DNA from 2 places in the Frigoribacterium sp. CFBP 8754 genome. Region 2 is predicted to be linked to the other one. Evidence: predicted binding sites of a transcription regulator. Region 2 holds the regulator's gene; the other holds the start of a gene.
What was found. The regulator LexA, encoded in region 2, represses DNA repair genes until DNA is damaged. The targets are predictions, from matches to a motif close to TCGAACANNTGTTCGA.

Region 1: a site for LexA is predicted at 1,118-1,133, ahead of IFT72_RS03750 (DNA polymerase III subunit alpha). Genes of this name have one in related genera too.

The regions. Positions count from the first base shown of each region.
Region 1 is NZ_JACYUO010000001.1:810,501-813,907, reverse strand. It holds gene IFT72_RS03755 (FUSC family protein) at 1-1,063, opposite strand, end outside; gene IFT72_RS03750 (DNA polymerase III subunit alpha) at 1,170-3,407, shown strand, end outside.
Region 2 is NZ_JACYUO010000002.1:24,014-27,420, forward strand. It holds gene IFT72_RS06570 (histidinol-phosphate transaminase) at 1-604, opposite strand, end outside; gene IFT72_RS06575 (hypothetical protein) at 668-1,048, opposite strand; gene lexA (transcriptional repressor LexA) at 1,301-1,987, shown strand; gene hflX (GTPase HflX) at 2,111-3,407, opposite strand, start outside.

The DNA.
Region 1 (3,407 bases), on a different contig from region 2:
CGCTGGTTTCGGTGGTGGGCAGGTGCCGGTGCTCGTCGATCGCCTCCCAGAGGTCGGCGACCCGGCGCCGGGCCTCGACGAACGCGTCGACGTCGTCGCCGCCCCGGAGCCGGACGACCTCGGCGACGGCGTGCGCGGCACGGGCGACGACCGGCGCGAGCTCCTCGACGATCCCGATCTGGCGGCCGATGCGGCGCCCCAGGATGCCGGAGACCTCGGCCATGTCCTGGAGGTGGAACCCCACGCGCTCGAAGACGACGAGGTCGGCGTACTCCTGGCCGAGGTCGCGGCGCCGGAGCTTCCAGCGCGGGTTGAGCCGGCGGGACTCGTCGGCGTACTGCACGGCGTCGCGGACCCGGCGGAGGGTGCCGGGCAGCTCCGCCACGCGGCGCTCCCAGTCGTCGCCCTCCAGCGGCCAGCGGGCCTCGAAGACCGCGGCGACGTCGTCGGTGCGGTCGGCGAGCGAGGCCTGCAGCGAGCGCAGCCGCTCGTCGGCCCGCCCGGCGTAGAGCGGCGGCACGAGGAGGTAGTTGACCGTCAGCCCGACCACCACGCCGACCGCGACCTGGATGACGTAGCCCGTCGAGTAGTCGGCCTGGTCGCCCTCCGTGGTCGCGCTGCCGCCGAGCAGCAGCACGAAGAGCCCGGCCGTGAGCACCCAGTCCCGCCCGGCGCCGAGCCGGCGGATGCCCGCGAGCAGCGTCCCCACGCCGACGACCGCCGCGACGGCGAGCACGCCGGGCTGGCCCTCCTGGAGCGAGAAGACGACCGTGGCCAGCACGATGCCCACGACGAGGCCGAGCAGGGTCTGCACCCCCTGGCGGAGCGACGCCTTGATGGTCGGGTACATCGCGATCACCGCGCCGAGCGGGGCGTAGTACGGGTACTCGGCCGCCACGCCGGGCACGTGGGGCGCCAGCCAGTAGGCGAGGGCCGCGGCGAGCGCCGCCTTCACGGCCAGCAGGAGGCGCGGCTGGCCGAGCAGGACGCGCGCCCACCGCGAGGCGGTGCGGACGTCGGCCCGGACGTCGGGGCGGGAGCCGCTCGGGCGTCGGTCGGGCATGCACCGATGATGACAGCCCGGCGGCGGCGCGGCCCGGCCGAGGACGTACACTGATCGAACACACGTTCGACCAGACCTGGCCGGGGTCCCGACTCGGAGCACGACCATGCGCTTCACCCACCTCCACGTGGCCTCCTCGTTCAGCGCGCACCACGGCACGACCCCGCCCGCCCAGCTGGTCGAGCGGGCGGCGGCCGACGAGGCCGACGCCCTCGCGATCACCGACCGTGACGGGCTCTACGGCGCGATCCGGCACATCGGGGCCTGCCGGGCGGCGGGCATCGACCCGATCGTCGGGGTGGAGCTGGGCTGCGCCGACGACCGGGCCGAGGCGACGCCGGCGACGGCGGCCGGCAGCCGGACGGCCGCCTCCGCCGCGGCCCCGGTCGACCGGGTCGTCGTGCTCGCCCACGGCTCCGGCGAGGGCCGGGCCGGGGAGGGCTGGGCGTCGCTCTGCCGCCTGATCAGCGCCGCGCACGGCCGGGCCACGCGCCGGGCGGCGGGCAGCGCCAACAGCACGGCGACCATCGGGCGCTCCCGGCTGCGGGCGTTCCTGCGGGGCGAGGAGGGCGCCTCCGCCACCGTGCTGCTGGGCCCCGACTCCGACGTGGGCCGGCTGGTGCGCGAGGGGCGCAGCACCGCGGCCGCCGCCTCCCTCGCCGACTGGGCCCGCGAGCTGCCCGGGGGCGTCGTCGTCGAGGTCGTCTGCCACCTCACCGAGCCCGGCGAGAGCCGGAGCGTGCGGCACGCGGCCCGGATGCTCGAGCTCGCCGAGCACGTGGGGGTGCCGGCGGTGCTGACCAACGCGGTCCGCTACCTCGACGCCGACGGCGCGGTGACGGCCGACGTGCTCGACTCGGCGGGCCACCTGGCACCGCTCGGCTCGTTCACGCCGCAGCCCAACGCGCAGGCGACCCTGAAGAAGGGCGCGGCGATGCGGGCGATCGCCCACCTCGTCGCGGACGCCTCGTCGCTGTCGCGCCGGGCGGCGGAGGAGATGCTCGCCGCGACGGAGCGGCTGGCCGACCGCTGCCGGCTCGACCCCGACGCCGACCTCCGCTGGCGGCAGCCCAAGGTGCCCGAGCTGAGCGCGATCGGCGTCGAGGGCGACCCCGACCAGGTGCTGCTCCGCCGGGCGGAGGCGGGGGTCACGGCCCGCTTCGGGCACGCGGGCCAGGGCCTCCGCCGCACCGTCGAGGAGCGCATGCGCTACGAGCTGGGCATCATCTCGGGCTTCGGCTTCGCGGGCTACTTCCTCACCGTCGCCGACGTCTCGCAGCTGATGCGCGACATGAGGGTGAGGAACGCCGCCCGGGGGTCGGGCGCGGGCAGCCTCGTCACCTACCTGCTGCGCATCTCGAACGTCGACCCGATCGAGCACGACCTGCTCTTCGAGCGGTTCCTCGGCAACAAGCGGGAGACCCTGCCCGACATCGACATCGACGTGGAGTCGGCCCGGCGGCACGAGATCTACCGGGCGATCTTCGACCGCTACGGCAGCAACCGGGTCACCCTCATGTCGATGCAGTCGACCTACCGGGGCCGGGGGGCCGTCCGTGACGCGGGCCAGGCGCTCGGCCTCGACGACGAGCAGATCGACATGGTCGCCAACAACGTCTGGCGGTCCAACGCCCGTGACCTCCGCACCGCCATGGCGGAGAAGCCCGAGCTGCGCGCCATCGCCGACCTCGCGCGGCAGAACGGCCAGATCGACCTCCTCGTCGACCTGACCGAGCGGCTCGACCGGCTCCCCCGGCACATCTCGATGCACCCGTGCGGCGTGATCCTCGGCGACTCCGACCTGCTCAGCACGACGCCCGTGCAGCCGAGCGGCATCGGCCTGCCGATGAGCCAGTTCGACAAGCACGACATGAACGACGCCGGCCTCCTCAAGCTCGACGTGCTCGGCGTCCGGATGCAGAGCTCGATGGCCTACGCCCTCGACGAGATCGAGCGGGTCAACGGCTCCCGGGCGGCCGTCGCGGGCGGCCTCTCGGTCGACGTCCCCTACGTGAACCGCGAGGGGCGGGTCGAGCTCGACGAGATCCCCCACGACGACGAGCCCACCTTCGAGGCCATCCGCACCACGCACACGCTCGGCATGTTCCAGATCGAGAGCCCGGGCCAGCGCGAGCTGATCGGCAAGATGCAGCCCGACCGCTACAGCGACCTGATCGCAGACATCTCGCTGTTCCGCCCCGGGCCGATGAAGGGCAACATGGTCGCGCCCTTCCTCGACACCAAGCACGGCTTCCAGCAGCCCGACTACCTGCACCCGAGCTTCGCGTCGTTCCTCGACGACAGCTACGGGGTCGTGATCTACCACGAGCACGTCCTGCGGATC
Region 2 (3,407 bases):
CCGGCGGCATGAACTCGGCGTAGGCCTCGTCGACGAAGACGATGCCGTCGGTCGCGTCGTAGGCCGCCTCGACCGTGGCGAGGTCGAGGGGCGTGCCGGTGGGGTTGTTGGGGCCGCAGAAGAAGACGATGTCGGGGCGGACGCGCTCGATCTCGGCGACGGCAGTCTCGGGCGAGATGCCGAAGCCCTCGTCGCGGCGACCCTCGACCCAGGTGCTGCCGGTGCCGACCGTGATGATCGAGTGCATCGAGTACGTGGGCGGGAACCCGAGGACGGAACGACCGGGGCCGCCGAACGCCTGGAGCAGCTGCTGGATGACCTCATTCGAGCCGTTCGCCGCCCAGATCTGCTCGGGGGTGACACCGTGCCCGAGATAGGCCGCCAGCGCCTCGCGCAGGGTCGTGAACTCACGGTCGGGGTAGCGGTTGACCTCGTGCAGCGCCTCGGCGATCGACGCGACGATGTCGCGGGCCACGTCGGCGGGCACGGGATGCGTGTTCTCGTTGACGTTGAGGGCGACGGGCACCTTCTTCTGGGGGGCGCCGTACGGGGTCAGGCCGCGGAGGTCGTCGCGGAGGGGCAGGTCGTCGAGACTGAAGGACACCCCTCCATGGTAGGCGCGAGGCGCGCCCCGACCGTCACCGGAACGACGGCCGCTGCCGACGGGTCAGTCGGAGTACTTCGTCGGGACGGCGAGGGTCTGCCCCGCGCTGACCTCGGCGCTGCCGAGGGCGTTCAGCCGGACGATGTCGCTGACGACGTCGCGCGGGTCTTTCGTGGGGGCGATCTCGTGGGCGACCTGCCAGAGCGTCTCGCCGCCCTCGACCGTGACGTGCTCGAACGCCACGGCGGCCGAGCTGTCGGAGGCCTGCGCCCCGGGGCCGGCGAGCAGGACGCCGCCGACGATGCCCGCCACGCCCAGCGCGACGGTGGCGGCCACGACGCGACGCCCGCGGCGCGTGATGCGGAGACGGGTGCGGACGGGGGCGGCGGCGGGGGTGCCGTCGATGCTGGGGGCGATGCTGATGCTGCTGATGATGGCGCTCATGGGGTGGGTCCTTTCACCGCGAGAGAAGACTGCGAATTCGTGCCCGGCACTCGGCCGGGAATGCCGGACACGAAGACGTGTTCCGAACATACATTCGATCCGTGGTCGATTCAACCCCTCATTCCCCTCCGACGCCCTCTGGATCTGCGACACACTCGAACAGGTGTGTGGCTGGGGCGTCGTCATCGGATACGGTTTCGATCGATGGTGGGAGTCAAACAGCGACCACCGACATCCGACGTCAGGAGACAGATGAGCGACCCGCAGCGCGCGAGCGCGGCCGTGACGGCCCCCTCCCGCAAGGCACTGACGGCGAAGCAGGAGTCGATCCTGGCGGCCATCCAGGCGAGCATCGCCCAGAGCGGCTACCCGCCGAGCATGCGCGAGATCGGCGACGCGGTCGGCCTCCGCTCGCTGTCGAGCGTCACGCACCAGCTCAACCAGCTCGAGCTCGCCGGCCGCATCCGCCGCGACCCGAACCGGCCCCGCGCCCTCGAGGTGCTCGCCGACGAGTCGGCCCCCTCCGCTCCCGTCACCACCATCCTCACCAGCAGCGACGACGGCGACACCGCCCACGTGCCCATGGTCGGCCGGATCGCCGCCGGCGTGCCCATCACCGCCGAGCAGCAGGTGGAGGACGTCATGCCCCTGCCCCGCCAGCTCGTGGGCAAGGGCGACCTCTTCATGCTGCGCGTCGTCGGCGACTCCATGGTCGACGCCGCCATCTGCGACGGCGACTGGGTCGTCGTCCGCCAGCAGCAGAGCGCGGAGAACGGCGACATCGTCGCCGCGATGCTCGACGACGAGGCGACCGTCAAGGTCTTCCGCCAGCGCGACGGCCACACCTGGCTGCTCCCCCGCAACAGCGCCTTCGAGCCGATCCTGGGCGACCACGCCCAGATCGTCGGCAAGGTCGTGGCGGTGCTGCGCTCGGTGTAGCGGGCTGGGTCGCGGCGGCCTCGACGGCACGACCCGCGACTCCTGCACCACCGTCGATCGTGACGACGAAGGCCCCCCGCCGAGACGGCAGGGGGCCTTCGTGCTGTGGCGGAGGGCCGGCGCTCAGCGCCGGGCGACCGCCGGCTGCACGAACGGTGCCAGGGCGGCCACGTCGCTCGGGTACACCCGGGCGTGGAGGCGCGTGCCGGCCTCCTCGTAGTCGGTCGAGACGACGCGGCCCGCGTCGTGCAGGTGCGCCACGACCTCTCCGCGGTCGTACGGCACGAGCAGGTCGACCTCGACCTCGGGCTCCGGCAGGAGGCCGGCGACGCGGTCGAGCAGCTCGTCGACGCCCTCGCCCGTCCGAGCGGAGACGAAGACCGCCGAGGGCTCGAGGCCCTGCAGCACGAGCCGCTGGTCGGCGTCGACGAGGTCGGCCTTGTTGAAGACGACGACCTCGGCGATGTCGTGGCCGTCGACCTCGGAGATCACCTGGCGCACGGTCGCCAGCTGCGCGGCCGGGTCGGGGTGCGAGCCGTCGACCACGTGCACGATGACGTCGCTCGCGGCGACCTCCTCGAGGGTCGACCGGAACGCCTCGACGAGCTGGTGCGGCAGGTTGCGCACGAAGCCGACCGTGTCGACGTACGTGAACGGGCGGCCGTCGGGCGTCGTGCTCTTGCGCACGGTCGCGTCGAGGGTCGCGAACAGGGCGTTCTCGACCAGGACGCCCGCGCTCGTCAGGCGGTTCAGCAGGCTGCTCTTGCCGGCGTTCGTGTAGCCCGCGATCGCGACGGAGGGCACCTCGTTGCGGTCGCGGTTCGCGCGCTTGGCGTCGCGCGCCGGCTTCATCTCCTTGATCTGGCGACGGAGGCGCGCCATGCGGGTGTGGATGCGGCGCCGGTCGAGCTCGATCTTCGTCTCACCGGGGCCACGGCTGCCCATGCCGGCACCGGCGCCGCCGACCTGGCCACCGGCCTGGCGCGACATCGACTCGCCCCAGCCACGGAGGCGGGGCAGCAGGTACTCGAGCTGCGCGAGCTCGACCTGCGCCTTGCCCTCACGGCTCTTGGCGTGCTGGCTGAAGATGTCGAGGATCACCGCGGTTCGGTCGATGACCTTGACCTTAACGACGTCCTCGAGGGCGCGTCGCTGGCTGGGCGCGAGCTCGGTGTCGGCGATGACCGTGTCGGCGCCGAGGGCGGCGACGGTCTGCCGGAGCTCCTCCGCCTTGCCCTTGCCGAGGTACGTGCTGGGGTCGGGGTTCGGACGCCGCTGCAGGAGGCCGTCAAGCACGACCGCGCCGGCGGTCTCGGCCAGGGCGGCGAGCTCGCGCAGGGAGTTCTCGGCGTCGCCGAGCGACCCCTGCGACCAGACGCCGATCAGCACGACGTTCTCGAGCCGCAGTTGGCGGTACTCG